Regions from separate parts of the Faecalibacterium hominis (ex Afrizal et al. 2022) genome, predicted to be linked through region 2. Evidence: riboswitches for the same ligand, from Rfam matches in the RefSeq annotation. Region 2 holds a riboswitch; the other holds the start of a gene.
What was found. Region 2 has a riboswitch for cyclic di-GMP ahead of ACKXGA_RS09090 (leucine-rich repeat protein). Riboswitches for the same ligand answer to the same signal wherever they lie in the genome.
Positions count from the first base shown of each region.

Region 1: linked by a shared signal. The riboswitch ahead of ACKXGA_RS03540 (CAP domain-containing protein) and the one ahead of ACKXGA_RS09090 (leucine-rich repeat protein) in region 2 are both predicted to bind cyclic di-GMP.

Region 1 covers NZ_CP186860.1:716,396-724,627, forward strand. The annotation lists gene ACKXGA_RS03520 (DHH family phosphoesterase) at 1-363, opposite strand, end outside; gene ACKXGA_RS03525 (ribonuclease J) at 413-2,215, opposite strand; gene rnhA (ribonuclease HI) at 2,619-3,083, shown strand; gene ACKXGA_RS03535 (hypothetical protein) at 3,080-3,592, shown strand; gene ACKXGA_RS03540 (CAP domain-containing protein) at 3,708-4,577, opposite strand; cyclic di-GMP riboswitch class I at 4,710-4,785, opposite strand; cyclic di-GMP riboswitch class I at 4,911-4,986, opposite strand; gene bilS (flavodoxin family protein BilS) at 5,105-5,608, opposite strand; gene bilR (bilirubin reductase) at 5,636-6,763, opposite strand; gene bilQ (bilirubin utilization transcriptional regulator BilQ) at 6,765-7,190, opposite strand; gene ACKXGA_RS03560 (sulfate/molybdate ABC transporter ATP-binding protein) at 7,314-8,232, opposite strand, start outside.
Region 2 covers NZ_CP186860.1:1,858,935-1,867,166, reverse strand. The annotation lists gene ACKXGA_RS09100 (SDR family NAD(P)-dependent oxidoreductase) at 1-757, opposite strand, end outside; gene ACKXGA_RS09095 (nucleotidyltransferase family protein) at 920-1,840, shown strand; gene ACKXGA_RS09090 (leucine-rich repeat protein) at 2,178-4,313, opposite strand; cyclic di-GMP riboswitch class I at 4,515-4,591, opposite strand; gene ACKXGA_RS09085 (putative ABC transporter permease) at 4,834-5,883, opposite strand; gene trmB (tRNA (guanosine(46)-N7)-methyltransferase TrmB) at 5,885-6,637, opposite strand; gene ACKXGA_RS09075 (alanyl-tRNA editing protein) at 6,815-8,002, opposite strand; gene malQ (4-alpha-glucanotransferase) at 8,127-8,232, shown strand, end outside.

The DNA.
Region 1 (8,232 bases), 1.1 Mb from region 2:
GCCGGGCAGCAGCTTCTGTGCCCTGCCTGCAAGCCGGTCCTCGCCGCCCAGCAGCGCCGTGCGGAAGCGGCTGTTATACCACAGCACCGTCTCGCCAGAAAGCAGAGCCGCCGGCTGAGAGAGGGATTCCAGGCTGTATTGGGTCCTGGAATTTTCAAAGCTGCCCCCAGCCACCCACTTGGCGGTCCAGCGCCGCAGCTGATACCGGAAAACGCAGATGCCGATGCCCCACAGCACCGCCAGCACCGCCAGCGCAGGCCAGCCCGCGGGCCGCTGCACCAGAAGCGCCAGTGTCAGCAGTGCACACAGTACTGCCAGCGCGGCGATCAGCATTTCTAACGTCCATCTCGGTTTTTGTTTCATGGGATCTTCTGCCTCCTGGTCTGCCTGCCCCGGCGGGGCGGCTTCCGGCTTATACCTCCATCAGAATGGGGAGGATCATCGGGCTGCGCTTGGTGCGGCGGTAGATATAGCTGCTCAGCGCCTCACGCACCCGGGTCTTGACGCTGTTCCAGTCGCGCACATGCTCTTCCACGCAGCGATCCAGCGCGTTTTCCACAATGCTCTGGGCCCCGTCCATCAGGCTCTCATTCTCGCGCACATAGACAAAGCCGCGGCTCACAAGGTCAGGCCCCGCCAGCACCTTACCGGTCTTGCTGTCCACGGTGGCCACAATGATGACCAGACCGTCCTCAGAGAGATGCTTGCGGTCACGCAGGACCACATTGCCCACATCGCCCACGCCCAGGCCGTCCACCATCACGGCACCGGCGGTAACCGGCTCGCCCAGTTTGATCTCGTCCCGGCTCAGGATAACGTTGGAGCCGTTTTCGGCAATGAGGATGTTGCTGGTGGGAATGCCCAGAGACGCGGCGGTCAGGGCATGCTTTTTCAGCTGCTTGTACTCGCCGTGCACGGGCAGGAAATACTTGGGTCTGGTCAGGGTGAGCATCAGCTTCTGCTCCTCCTGGCAGGCGTGGCCGGAAACATGGACATCATACATGCTCTCGTAGATGACCTCCGCGCCCAGCAGGAGCAGACCGTTGACGATCTTGGTCACGCTCTTCTCGTTGCCGGGAATGGGGTTGGCGGAGATGATGATGAAGTCGCCGGGGCCCACCCGCACCTGGCGGTGGCTGCAGGAGGCCATGCGGGAAAGAGCGCTCAGGGGCTCGCCCTGGCTGCCGGTGGTGATCAGCACCACCTGCTCCGGCGGGTACTGGTTCAGCTCATCCACGCTGATAAGGGTGCCCTCGGGGATGTGCATATAACCCAGCTCCTGCGCCATGGCAGTGTTATTGACCATGCTGCGGCCGCTGAACGCCACCTTGCGGCCATCCTCCACGGCCAGGTCGATAATCTGCTGGACGCGGTAGATGTTGGACGCAAAGGTCGCAATGATGATACGCTTGTTCCGGGCACGGGCAAACAGGTTGCGGACACCGGCGGCCACCTTCTGCTCCGTGGCAGTAAAGCCCGGGCGCTCGGCGTTGGTGGAATCGCTCAGCAGGGCCAGCACACCCTTCTGACCATACTCCGAAAGGGTGGTCAGGTCGGTCACGCCGCAGGCCAACGGGGTGTAATCGATCTTGAAGTCGCCGGTCTGGATGATCGTTCCGGCAGGGCTGTCAATGGCAAAGGCCACGGAATCGGGGATGGAGTGGTTGACATGGATGGGCTCCACGGTAAAGCAGCCCAGCTTGATCTTCTGCTTAGGGGTGATCTCCACGAACTTGGTCTTTCCCGCCAGGCCAAACTCCTCCAGCTTGTTCCGGATGAGGCCGCAGGTCAGCCGGGTGCCGTAGATGGGCAGATCAAATTTCTGCAGCAGGTAGGGAATGCTGCCGATGTGGTCTTCGTGGCCGTGGGTGATGAGCAGGCCCTTGATCTTGTCCTTATTCTGCACCACAAAGGTAAAGTCGGGGATGACCATGTCCACGCCGTACATCTCACTGTCCGGGAACACAAGGCCACAGTCCACAATGATCATATCCCCGTTGCACTCGTACACGGTCATGTTCTTGCCCACTTCACCCAGACCGCCCAGCGGGTAGATGTGGATGGGCACAGCGGCCTCCTTGGGCTGCTGTGCGCGGCGGGGCCGCCGGTTATAATAAGGGCGGCGGGTGCGGGTGCGCTTTTCCCCACCGGATTCACTGTTTCTGTTCGGATTGTTCTGAGCCTGAGCCGGGTTCTGTTCTTTGACCTGTGCCATGCGGTACCTCCAAAATCAATTACAAAACGCAGGCACACCCCTTTGCGAGCGGCCTGTCTGCTGTGAAGGAGCAGCAAACGCACCGCCGCTCCCATCGAAACCATCGTATAGAATTTTTCGCTTCCATGCCTGTTTTCGGCACTGGGATGGCCGGAACGGAGTAATTTCTGCCCTGTCAGTCCATCTGTTCGATGCGACCGCGGCACTGCCCCGTTCCGGCCGGACACACCGCACCGGTGCGCCCCTATACGCATTTTGTTACAAACAGTATAGTATTTCTTGTCCACTTTGTCAATTCAAAGCTTTGCCGGAAAAGCCGGGGATGATACGTTTTCCTCTTGACAGAACCGGAAAAATAGCTCTAAATAGAAGTATCCAAAAATTCAAGTTCCGGGAGAAACAGATGAAACAAGTCGAAGTTTACACCGATGGCGCGTGCAGCGGCAACCCCGGCCCGGGCGGCTGGGGTGCAGTGCTGCGCTACCGCTTCAACGGCAAGGTCTATGAAAAGGAGCTCAGCGGCGGCGATGCTTCCACCACCAACAACCGGATGGAGCTGACCGCCTTTATCGAGGCCCTGCGCCAGCTCAAGGAGCCCTGTGAGGTGCGGCTGTGCTCTGACAGCCAGTACGTCATCAACGGGCTGGAAAAGGGCTGGGCCAAGGGCTGGAAGCGCCGGGGCTGGAAAAAGTCCGACGGCTCCCCTGCCCTGAACCCCGACCTGTGGGAACAGGCATTGGAGCAGGAAGCCCGGCACAAGATCACTTATGTCTGGGTCAAGGGCCATGCAGGCCACCCGGAAAATGAGCGCTGCGACCAGCTGGCCGTGGCACAAAGTCAGGCACACGGAGGGAGACAGGGACGATGAGCGATACATTTCTGCCCGGCAGCGGGTTCGATACTTATGAACAGCAGGACAAGGTGCTGGTGGGCCTGTGCGGCGGCACGGGCTGCAAAGCAGCTGTCCGCATTTTACAGCAGCAGGGCTTTGCGGTGATGGGCGCTGTGGTGCGTCTGTGCACCGATGACCCCGTTGTGGATGCCGCCAAGGAAGCCGCCAAGGCTCTGGGCATCGAGTGCATCACCCTGAATGCCAGCGAACTGGCCAGCCAGCTGGCTGAGGAGACCGCTGCCCCGGCCGACCTGCGCTTCCCCGCCCTGCTGGCGGCGGCTGACCGGCTGGGCATCCAGTACATTGCCACCGGCCACCGCGCCCGGGTAGAGACCGGTGCGGACGGCGTGCACGTCCTCTGCCCTGCCGAAATTGCGGACGAGAGTGCCCGGCTTGCCGCCCTGCCGCAGGAGACGCTGGGCCGGCTCATCCTGCCCCTGGGCGATTTCAGCCCCGAGGATGCAGCCGAGATGGCTGCAGAATAAAAAAAAAAAACAAAAGAGATGCACCCAGCTCCCTGAACCGGTTTCAGGAAGGCGGGGTGCATCTCTTTTTGCTCTGTTCTATTTCATCGTACAACGCTCAATGGAAGTCATCCGCTTACTTTGCGAAGATCTGGATCCAGTTGTGGCCCCACTGAGAATTGGCATCGTAGTTGTAGCCAAGGCACATATACTTGGCGGCGGGGTCCATGATATTGACACGGTGGCCTTCCGAAGCCATCCAGTCTGCAACGACCTTTTCGGGCGTGGTCTCGCCCCAGGCGGCATTCTCGCCGGTGGCGGTATCAGACACACCGTACTCTTTCAGCACGGTGAAGCAGTTGGTGCCATCGGGGCGGGTGTGGGAAGCGACCTTTGCCACTTCCTTTGCGCGCTCATCGGCGGCAGCCTGCAGCTTGGCATCGCCCATGGCCAGAGGTGCCAGATTTTCCTTTGCACGCTCAGCGTTGACCAGCGCCAGCACTTCCTGTGCGAAACCGTTCTCGCTGGTGCCGCGGGCGTAGGTAAAGATCATCACCCAGTAATTGCCGTACTCGCCGCCCTCGTAGTAGCCAACGCCAACGGAGGTGGCATCCTTGTCCAGCATCCGCTCCTTGAAGAAATCGTAGCGATTCCAGGCGGCGACCACGTCCGAAGCATTCTCAGCAGCTGCCCAGTAGTTCTCACCCACGGAAACATCATCCACACCGTACTCCGGCAGGATGGTGAACTCGCGGCTGCCATTGGGGCGGTTGTAGGAGTAATTGACGGTAAGTTCTTCTGCACGAGCCTGTGCGGCAGCATTCAGTGCGCTGCTGCCCATGCTCAGAGGAGCCACACCGGCCTGTGCACGCTCTGCGTTGACGAGCTGCAGCAGCTCATCGGCCTTGGAAGCTGCGTGTGCGGGCATTGCCAGAACAAACATCAGGCAGATGAATGCGGCGCAGCAGACCAGATTCTTCAGGACTTTCATCGAAGCGTTACGCATGGTGTTGAACCTCTTTTGTGTTGCCCCATGAAAAAAGGTGTCGATTGCTGGTATACTCGGCAATCGACACCTGATGCTTCAGATGAAGGTCACTCAACACCCAATCTCCGCTGTGGAGACCCTCAGGTGATGAGAAGCAACTGGCTGCCATTTTACAGGCCCTATAGCTTTGCGTCACAGCCTTTCGACTGCTTTGCCGAGGATATTCAGTTTTGCGTGCCTTTCTTCTTTTGGGAAGAAATTTGAGAACGAAAAAAGGTGTTGTTCTGCAATACACTCAGCAAAACAACACCTAGAAATTCTAAGCAGGTCGCCCAAAGAAAGATTTCTTTGAGAAGCAGCTGGCTGCCATTTTACAGGCCCTGTAGCTTTGCGTCACAGCCTTTCGACTGTTTTGCCGAGAATATTCAATTCACCTTGAGGAGCCGTTTCCATTTCCTCGACATTATCCTATCACATCGGGCAGAACCTGTCAACTGTTTGGAGCAGCTTTCTCAAAAAATCTGCTTTTTTGAAGAGTTTTTCCGTTATGCCTGCACCTCTGCCGCCTTTTTGCGCAGCTGGTCGAGGTCTGCGGCATCCGGGTGGGCCAGCGCCTTGTCAAAATTCTCGATCAGCATTTCGAGATTGGGCGCATGGTTGGGCTGCTGCAGCATCTTTTCGTACTGCTGGCGCACGGTCATGGGCATCTTGCCCTGGCACATATAGGTTCCAATGACCGTGTTGCTCTCATCCAGCGATTTCTGCACCGCCGCCAGGATCTGCTCGAAATATTCCGCACTGCCGCCAAAGCCTGCGGTGCCGAACAAAAAGACCTGCTTCCCCTTCAGGGTCTGCAAAAAGGCGGTGAGGGTGTCATCGGCATGGCCCTTGTCCGTCCAGAAGCCGATGTAAAGGGTCTCAGCCTCCAGTGCCTCCGGGGCCGGTGCTCCGAAGTAGGTGCACTCATTCTGGGGCAAGCTTGCGCGAAGGGTGTCGGCCAGCAGGCGGGTGTTGCCGGTCTTGCTGCTGAAAACGATGGCGTAGCTCATGGTCATTCTCCTTTGTTCTCTTTGATATCAGATGCTGCCCTGTTCTTTTGCGTTCAGGGCATCATAGATACAGCGGGTGCCCTGATGGGCGATCAGGCCGCCCAGGCACTTCTTGTTGCAGCGGACACAGCGGTGGATCTTTGCCGCATTGCCGCTCTGCAGTTTGTTGACCCAGTTGGGGTCGGCCAGCAGCTGGCGGCACATTGCCGCACACTGGATGCGGCCGCTGGCAAGCTGCTGCTCCACAAAATCGGGGTCGTTCAGGCCGCCCACACCGCAGAGCGGCACGCTGGTATACCGGCGCACCTCATCGCAGAACTTGAGGAAGCAGCCGTTCTCCTTGAACTCGGGGTGGCTGGCCGGCGGGATGGTGTTTTCCAGCGCAGAGTGGTTGGCCAGTGTCACATGGAAGCTGGTCACGCCTGCCTGCACCAGCAGGGGCACGAACACGGCCAGTTCCTCCTCCACCACACCGGCGTTGCCGTAATGGGGGTTCTCCTGCCGGACAGCCAGCTTGTAGTCAATGGCCATGCCGGGCACAGCGGCGTGCACTGCCTTGACAGCTTCCACGGCAAAGCGGGCGCGGCGCTCGGCACTGCCGCCGTATTCATCGGTGCGGTGGTTGAAGATGGCGGAAGAGAAGCTGCCGCACATCCGGTCGCCGTGCACCTGCACCATGTCAAAGCCCGCCTGCTTTGCCAGCACAGCAGCCTTGCCAAAGCCCGCGATGATCTGATGGATCTTTTTCTGGGACATCTTGGTGATGTAGGGGCCCACGGCATCGTTCATCCGCTCCCGCAGCTGGTCGGGGGTGATCTTTTTCATCAGCATCCCCGGGATGCACTTGACGATGGACATCATGTCGGTATCGGTCTGGTGGAGTTGGGCGCAGACCTTGCAGCCGTACTTGTGGGCAGTCTCGCAGATCTGCTGATAGAAGGCAAAGCCCTTTTTGTCAAACAGGGACTTCTCAAACCGGCTCTTGGCCACCGGCACATCGCCGATGATGATCATGGCGCAGCCGCCCTTGGCCAGCCGCTCCATCTCCGCCAGATATTCCTCGTCCGAAAGGCCGAAGGTGGTGGGAGCAAAGATGATGCGGTTCTTCAGCTGCATTCCACCGTAATCAATGGGGCTCAGGATGGTGTCGTACATGTTACACACTCTCTTTTCTCGTCCGTGCTGCCTTTTGCAGCAGGCTCAGGAGCTGGTGCTGTTCCTCTTCGGTCAGCCCGCTCAAATTTTGTGCATCCCAATCGAAAAATACCTGGTGGCAGGTCCGGAATGCTCTCTCACCCGCCGGGGTCAGCCCCAAATGATAACTGCGGCCCTGCTTTTCCCGGGTCATAAAGCCATCTTCCACCAGCTTGATCACGCTGCGCTGGCAGTGGCCCCAGTCCAGGTGCAGGTTTTTGGTCATCTCAGCCGGGGTGCAGCCGGGATGTTTGCCCACGTAGATCACAAAATACATCATGCCAAAGCTCAGGCCAAACTCCTGCAGCTGCTGGGTGGTGTAGGCTGCGAACTGCTTGTAAAACTCCATCGCGTAGAAGGATATGGTCGATTGGATCACTCTTTGCATCCCCTTTACTTGACAAGGTCTAGTATAATCGCATTACTTGATAAAGTCAAGTACTTTTTTCAAAAAAATTCTCCCTGCTCCGTATTTCTGTTTCGGGAGCAGGGAGAGAGCGATTTTTTTGCCTCAGACCAGCGGCATGATATTTTCCGGGGCGGCAGCCAGGCAGGCGGGTGCTTTTGGCGGCGGGGCCGCCATTGTCTCCTTGGACACCTTCCACCACAGGCGGGCCTCACCGCCGGGCAGGGTGAAGATCATGTTCCAGTCAAAGGGATTCTCACTGGTGGAGACAGCCTGCACCGGCAGGCTGTTGGGGGTGCCGGGAGCGCAGGGCGCAAAATCATGGGCGCGGATGCCCACGGCACAGCAGCCCTCGGGCACCGGCAGAGCCACGGTCAGCGGCTGTTCCCAGCCCGCCAGATGAACGGTATGCTCCCCCACCCGGGTGCAGGGCAGAATGTTCTTGCAGCCGGTCAGGCGGGCGGCAGCACGGGTGCGGGGGTCGGCAAAGACCTCCTTGGTCGTGCCCGCCCGGAGCACGTCGCCGCTGTCCATTACGATCATCTCCCTGCACAGGCGGTAGGCCTCGTCCCGGTTGTGGGTCACCAGCAGGGCCGTGCCCGCAAACCCGGCCAGCAGGCTGCCCACTTCCCCCTCTACCTCCTCGCGCAGGTAGCTGTCCAGCGCGCTGAATGGCTCGTCCAGCATCAGGATGCGGGGTTTGGCCGCCAGGATGCGGGCCAAGGCGGCACGCTGCTGCTGCCCGCCTGAAAGCGCGCCGGGCAGGCGCTTGGCCAGTTCTTCCAGCCGCATGGCACGCAATGCCTCGGCACAGGCGGCCCTGCGGGCGGCAGGGTCCTTTTCCTTTTTCAGTGCGCTGAGGATGTTCTGTTCCACGGTCATGTTGGGGAACAGGGCGTAGTTCTGGAACAGCAGACCCACATTGCGCTGCTGGGGCGGCAGGTCGATGCCCTGAGCGCTGTCGAACAGCACCCGGCCATCCAGCACGATGCGCCCCTCGTCTGGCCGGACGATGCCTGCAATG
Region 2 (8,232 bases):
GCTGGTGGGCCACGATGGGCATGAGCAGGGGCGTGGGAACGAGCTTCTGGGCCGTGGTGGCAAGGCGCATCAGGGTGCTGGGCACAATGATGGTCTTGCGGCGGAGCATCCCGCGCATGGCTTCCTCCACGCAGAGCTCCGGGGTGATGCCCTTGAGGGCGAACACCACGTCGGCACGGTCGTTGAACTCGGTGTCCACGGGGCCGGGGCAGAGGGCACAGACATAGACCGGGCTGTGCTGCTCCCGCAGCTCCTCGGCCACGCCGCGGGTCAGGCTGACAACGTATGCCTTGGAGGCGTAGTAGCCCGCCATATAGGGCCCGCCCGGCAGCAGGCCCGCCGAGGATGCCACGTTCAGGATGGTGCCAAAGCCCTGTGCTTCCATCTTGCGCAGGGTGAACTTGAACAGCCGGTGCATGGCCAGCACGTTCACCCGCAGCATGGAAAGCTCCTTGCCCTCGTCCGTCTCGGAAAAGGCACCGCAGGCACCAAAGCCCGCGTTGTTGATGAACAGGTCGATGCGTTCGTCTGCCAGTGCTTCGCACAGGGCGGCGACCTGCGCATCCTGCTCAAGGTCGGCGGGTACAATGCGGCAGAGGGTGCCGTGTTTCGCCCGGAGCTCGGCGGCAAGGGTCTCCAGCCGGTCGCGGCGGCGGGCGGTCAGAATGAGCCGGAAGCCCAGCCGGGCATAGCGGCGGGCAAACTCCCGCCCGATGCCGGAAGAAGCGCCGGTGATCCAGACAGTTTTGGTTGACATAAGCATTCTCCTTTTCTGCGGAAACTCCATTGCCTCTATTCTATCACGGCAGTGGGTGAGAATCCATGCAAAAATTCAAGGAAAAGCTATCCCTTGTTGCCCGGGAAAATTTGGAGTATAATAGACTCAAAGAATAGCGCACTGACGCAGGAGGAAAGAAAAATGAACAAACCGGTATTGGTGGTCATGGCTGCCGGCATGGGCAGCCGTTACGGCGGCATGAAGCAGATCGACCCGGTGGGCCCCAAGGGTCAGCCCATTGTGGAGTACTCCCTGTACGATGCCCACCGCGCAGGCTTTGAGACCGTGATCTTTGTCATCAAGCACGAGATCGAGGAGGCCTTCAAAGCCGCCATCGGCGACCGCGTCTCTCAGGGTATGAACGTGAAATACGCTTTCCAGCAGCTGGATGAGCTGCCCGCAGGCTTCACCATCCCCGAGGGCCGTGTCAAGCCCTGGGGCACCTGCCACGCCGTGCTGGCCGCAAAAGACCTCATTGATGGTCCCTTCGCCGTCATCAACGCGGACGATTACTACGGCCCCGAGGCCTTCAAGGTCATCTATGAGTATCTGTCCACCCATCAGGACGGCGCAGTTTACGATTACTGCATGGTGAGCTACCTGCTCAAAAATACCGTCTCCGAGAACGGCACCGTCTCCCGCGGTGTCTGCGTGGTGAACCCGGACGGCACCCTGCACAGCGTGACCGAGCGCACCGGCATCGAGACCTATGAGGGCGGCATCCGCTGCACCTCCCTCACCGGTGAGGGCACGGATGACCTGCCGGTGGAAGCACCGGTCAGCATGAACCTGTGGGGCTTTGGCAAGAGCTTCCTGAACGAGGCTGACCGCCGCTTTGCAGGCTGGCTGCGTGAGAATCTGCCCAAGAACCCCCTCAAATGCGAGTATTTCCTGCCCACTGTGGCCAGCGAGCTCATCGATGAGGGCAAGGCGGCAGTCACTGTGCTCAAGAGCACCGATAAGTGGTACGGTGTGACCTACCGCGAAGATAAGCCCACCGTGGTGGCCGCCATCGCCCAGAAAACCCAGGAGGGCCTGTACCCCGAGGATCTGTGGGCGTGATAAGCTGAAACAGGCGCAGGAGCGAAACAAAATCTGTGGCGGCCCTCTTGACTTTTTGCGCAGGAGTGCATATACTAAAGTTGTAGATGAGACTACGGAACCATTCCATGGTTCCACCAAAGCAACAAGAAGCCCCCTCGGTACTGCGAATACCAAGGGGGCTTCCTGCTTGCTGTGGGTTAGTGCTTACCGGCCTTGAACTGTTCCTCAAGCCACTTGCAGATGTAGTAGCTGACCACACCCGCTGCGACTCATTAACTCATTACAACGCAGAAGCGCCCCATCCGGTGAAGGATGAGGCGCTTCTACGTATATTTGGGAATATTCGGGGATGGCGTTAGTTGTTCTTGAGCTCCTGTGCCTTCTGCCATGCATTCAGCACATCGAGCTTGCTTACGGGATTGGCCGGGAAGAACTTCATCTCTTCCGGAGCCGTGCCCTCATCGTTCAGGTCAGGGATAAGCTCGTTTTCCATGGCCCAGCGGGCGGCGTGCTGCAGGTCCATATCCTGCTCTTCCTGCCCGACATCGGGGTAGAGCAGTTCGGATTCGGGCATGGGCTTGCCTGCATCCTCCCACAGCATCATGGCAAGGGCGCTGCGGTTGCTGGGGAAGTAGGGCAGAGCCATCAGCTTGCCTGCAAATTCAGCGCCCAGAGAATAGGCCTGATAGCCCAGCACTGCGGTACCCACAGCAGCAGTACCAATGATCGCGGCAGTGCCCAGCACATTGGGCCCATCATCTTCAATGGTGGCATCGCGGTACTGTGCGGCAATATCCACATCACTGCTCATGGTGTTCATGGTAAAGGTGATGGTCTCTGCCTTGTAATCCTGACCCAGCGGCAGAGAGAATTTGCCGGTGGACCAGATGTCAAACACCATGCCCTCAGGGATCAGGGTCTTGTCCAGCGTCACGGTCACTGTTGCGCCGTCCGGTACAGAGTAGGTCTTTTTGCCGGTGGTCTCGTCAGTGGTGACGGTCAGGGTATCGGTCACATCCTTGTCACCTTTTTTCACGGTAACAATGCCGCCGGTAACGGTCAGCGGGTGGCAGACTGCGGTATCGGTATCGTGGGTGTCGTCAGCGGCGGCATCACGGTACTTTGCAGAGACATTCACACCACTGCTCATGGTAAAGGTGATGCTTTCTGCCTTGTAGTCACCTGTGGGCAGGGAGAAATCACCGGTAGACCAGCTGTCAAACACCTTGTCCTTGGGCACTGCGGTCTGGTCCAGCGTCACGGTCACCTCTGCGCCGTCCGGTACAGAGTAGGTCTTTTTGCCGGTGGCTGCGTCAATGTTGCTGTTCAGCTTGCTGGTCACATCGCTGCCGTCGTATTTCACAGTAACAGTGCCGCCGGTCACGGTCAGCTGGTGGCAGTCCAGAGCATTGGGGTCGAACTTCCAACGGGCATAGAGGGTGATGTCCTTCGTAATTGCGGTTTCTTTCACATCAAACTTGCCATCTTCGGGCTTGCCATCTGGGGTGGTGTACCAGCCGATGAAATTGTAACCCGTACGGGTGGGATGATTGATGGCATCCAGATCGGTTTCCTCCAGATTGTTTGCCAAGGTCTCAGTGATTTTTTCGGTCTCATAAACCGGCACCTTATCGTAGGTCAGGTTGCCGCCCTTGGCATCAAAGGTCACATGGCAGAGGCAAAGAAGCTGGTGTCCGTTCTGTACAGCATCCCGCAGGTAATAATTATTTTTAAGCAGATCCTTTGCGTGGTCCTCGTCGTTGTTGTAGTAGATGACACATGCCGGACAATCATCCAGACGGGCTTCGAAAGTAGTCAATTCAGCAGGGAGTATAATGTATTTCAGACTGGAGCAATAGGCAAAGGTCCTATAAAAGGAAGGTGTACCACTGTACCCGGATTCAATTACTTTTACTTTTTTCGGGATGGTGATATTGCTCAGGCTGGAGCATCTAAAAAAGGCACCCCCGCCGATCGTCTCAACATTCTCACCTAACGAAAGCGTTGTAAGCTTACAGCAACCACCAAAGGCTATTAGTCCGATGGAAGTAACGCTTTGTGGAATGGTGACCTCCTCCAGAGCAAAGCATTCTTCAAAGGCATGATTGCCGATGGAAGTAACGCCTTGTGGAATGTCGACGGAGCGAATGTTGCGACCAATTTGGTACGAGTTGTGGAGGTAGGGAGAAGCATCCAAATAGCCGGAAAATGAATATGTTCCCAAACCGGTTACAGGGTAGCCGCCCAACTCTGAGGGTATGTGGATGTCGTAGGGGGCAGGGGTTTTCGCTGGATCAACAGGGCCACGAAAATCTGTGATGGTTGCAGTAGCACCGTCTGCATTTACCTTATACTCATACTTGTAACCGTCAACGATGGCTGTAAGTACAGTTGACGTGTCTGCTGCAAATGCCGTGACTGCCGACAGGGGCAGCATGGTGATCATCATGCAGACCGCAACCAATAAGCTGATCAAACGCTTGGGTTTCATAATTCTTTACTCCTTTTCCATAATTTTCCCCAAAAAACTCTCTCTATTTCAGCCAAAACAAAAAAGCGCCGCACCGGCCAAACGGCTGGTACAACGCTCTGAACCCTTGTAGACCCGCTGCGCGCTCGCTCTCCTGAAGGGAAGCCGACGCATCTTCACAAGGAGGTGCAAGGTTTCGTATTACCTTACCCGGAGAGAATAACGTGCGGCTGGCTGCCATATTACAGGCCCTTTTAGCTTTGCGTCGCAGCCTTTCGACTGGTTTGCCGATTCTTCAGTTTTTAGCGGGAATAGCATATTGCACAGGATAAAATACTCTTTTTTTTTTTTTGTCAATATGACGAAAATAGATTTGGAAGAGTGTACAAAAAAGGAGCGTACAATGTGGAAAACATAACGAAAACAAAAGCGTGCGGCAGCACAAGATCTGCCTGATTTTATGGAGAATGCAGTGCAGGAAAAATGCCCCTGACCGAAAGAAGCCGGTCAGGGGCATTTGGGGTTGCTGCAAAGGGCAGGGTCAGTGCTTGCGCTCGTACTTCAGGCGCTCCCGCAGCTCGTCCAGAGAGCGGTGCTTTTCGCCGTGGCGCAGCTTGGGGTAAGCGCGGAGCATACGGCCCTTGCCAAAGTACTTGGAGCTCCGGGTGCGGGCGCGCATCTCCTCGCTGCGGGCCTGCAGCTCCTCGGCCAGCTGTTCCAGTCGGAGCAGCTCTGCCGTGCGCTCTGCGGTGCCCTTGGCAGCCAGCTTGACGGCAGTGGCGGCCTCAGAGGCATTGAGCCGGGCCTCCTGGGAGGACTTGCGGGCAGCCTCCATGGCCTCGTCGGCCTTGGCGCGCAGGGCGGCAGCGGCATCCCGGGGGCTCAGTTTGGCGGCATTGTCCCGGGCCTCGGCAGCCGCCAGCTTGAGCTGCAGGCGGCTCTCGTCCATCTTCTGGTCCACATCCATGGCGGTGGTGCCCAGCAGCTCGGTCATGGCATCGGACACGGCGTGCATACTGTCGGCAACCTTTTCCAGGGCATCCAGCTCACGGGCCAGGTCAGAGGCCGCAAAGGCGGTCACCACCACGTCGGCGGCGTAGCAGGCGTACAGGATGCACATGAGGACAAAGCCCACCATCTGGGGGACCATCTCCACAAAACCCGCGATCACGGGGTGAACGGCCTTCATCACCACAACGGTGCCCACGCCCCACAAAAGGGAGAACTCCAGGCAGATATATCCGCCGATGTTGAAGGGGAAGTCGCTGTAATCCCACCACCGGGTGTGGTAGAGCTTGTAGAGCGCCCAGCCGCCCACCAGCTCCAGCACGCTGGGCAGGATCACGCCGCCGAGATAGAGCAGCAGCAGGTTGTCTGCCAGCGGCGAAAGGGTGAACAGCACAATGATCATGCCAAAGCCGTAGATGGGGCAGACCGGGCCGTTCAGAAAGCCGCGGTTCACCAGCTGGCCGGTGGAAACGGCGGCATAGATGACCTCCAGGCACCAGCCCAGGCAGGAGTAGATCAGGAAAAACGCCAGGATCTGATACAGCGAAAAGCCGCAGACCATGGTGTTGACAAAAAAGGACATCTTACTCCTCCTTTGCGGCGGCAGCGGCTTCCTCCGCAGCCTTCCTCTTTTTCAGGACCTTGGGCTCGATCCAGGTCACGGCGGCATCGCCGGGCAGCTTTCTGGCGATCAGGGCCTTGATCTTGATGCCCATCTCGGTGAACATCCCCTCGTGCTCGGTGCGGATGTTCCACTCCGGCTCGTTCTCGTGCAGGTCAAAGGTCTTCCAGGTGATCTCGTAGCCGGAAGCGGGGAAATACTCCAGGCTGTCGCGGAACAGGTCGTCGTCATCGGTCTTGAAGTAGATCTCGCCGCCGTCCTTCAGGAATTCGCGGTACTGGATGAGCTGGCGGGGATAGGTGAGCCGGTGCTTGTTGGAGGAAGCGTTCTTACTCCACGGGTTGCAGAAGTTGATATAGATGCGGCTGACGGTATCCTCGGCGGTGAGCACGCCCTTGATGCGCTCGATGTCGGTGCTCATGATCTTCACGTTGTCGATGGGGCGGCCTGCCTCGGTGTAAGCGGCCTCGATCTTGCGCTTGGCAAGGATCAGCACCTTGTCGGTGATGTCGATGCCCAGATAGTTGTTTTCCGGGTGGGCGCAGGCCAGCTGGGAGATAAAGCCGCCCTTGCCGCAGCCCAGCTCCAGCACAAAGGGCTGCTCCGGGCGGGCATACTGTGCGTGCCACTTGCCGCCCCAGATCAGGGGCTCGTGGACGTGGAAATCGGCGGCCATCAGCTCATCGTGGGCGTAGGGTTTGAAACGCATTCTCATAGTTTGTAATTCTCCTTAAAATTAACGTGGCTCGCCCTCTCCGTCTTTGCTTCGCAAATCCACCTCTCCCAAAGGGAGAGGCCTTGGCAGTGCGGAAAACTTACCGGTTTTGCCAAGGGCTCCCCCTTCGGGGGAGCTGGCAAAGCCGTAAGGCTTTGACTGAGAGGGTGAGGATGCTTACAATTTCGTCTTTCTCAAAAATTCTTTCACTTGTTCCGGCTCTGCGGCGCAGCTTCCCTGACAGATGCCGGGTTTGCCGCCGCCGCGGCCATTGAGGGCGGCGTTCAGGGCTTTGGTCAGGGCGCGGACATCACCGCCCGCCTGGGCGATACAGTAGCCGGTGCCCTTTTCGTTGGGGGTCAGGGCCGCGCACAGGCCGGTGGTGGCCTCGCTCAGGCGGCTAGCCAGCCGGTGCAGGCCGTCCGGGTCCAGCCCCGGCACGATGCGGATGGCATCCGCACCGGGCGTTACCTGCGCGGCCAGCGCGTCAAAGAGCTGGCTGCACAGCCCGAAGTGGGTGAATTTCAGGGCGGTGTACTCGTCATACACCCGGTGCACTGCGTTGGCCGTCTCGCTGGCCTTGGCGCTGAGCAGGGCACCGATCTCTGCCTGCCGTGCCCGCATGGCCTGCGCGGCTTCCAGCGCGCGTCCGCCGCAGACGATGCTCAGGCGCACGCCGCCCTTATAGTTTTCGGCGGCCAGGATCTTGATCTGGCCCACCGCGCCGGTAAAGGCGGTGTGGGTGCCGCAGCAGGCACAGACATCCGCCCCGGGGATGGTCACGATCCGCACCTGCCCCTCGATCTCCTTTTTGGAGCGGTAGGTCAGGGCGGCCAGCTCTTCCCGGGTGGGGTAGGTGATGCTCACCGGTACATTCTCCCAGATGATACGGTTGGCGGCAGTCTCGGCCGCTTTCAGCCCCTCGGCGGAGATGGGGATGTTCGTGTCCATCCGCACGGCATCGGAGCCGATGTGGAAGCCCACGTTCTCGGCCCCGAACATGCTGTGCAGGATGCCGGAGAGGATGTGCTCGCCGGTGTGCTGCTGCATCTTATCGAACCGCCATGCCCAGTCGATGGCCTGTGCCGCTTCGGCCCCGGGCACCGCCCCGGCGGGCAGGGAAGTGACCATGTGCCAGATGACACCCGCCTGCTCGTGGACATCGGTGACGGTCAGCACCGTGCCGTCGGCAAGGGTCAGGGTGCCCCGGTCGGCAGGCTGGCCGCCGCCCTCGGGGTAAAACACCGTGCCGTCCAGCGCGATGCGCCCGCCGCCGGTCCGGCTGTCCGGCTCTGCGGCTAAAATATGCCCCACCGCCTCCCGGCGGTAGGCATCGTGTTCATAGTATTTTTCGGTTGGCTGCATAAGCACCTCCTAATATAAAAACAAGTATACCACGTTTTTTGCCTGTGGAAAATAGTCTGCAGTTATGTTATGATAGAAAACAGACAAGCCCCAGCAAAAAGTTTGAGACGAGGAAGGATTTACAATGCGTGAAAGTGGTATTCTGATGCCGGTGTCCAGCCTGCCCGGCCCCTACGGGATCGGCTGCTTTGGCAAAAAGGCAGAAAAATTTGTGGATTTCCTTGCGGCGG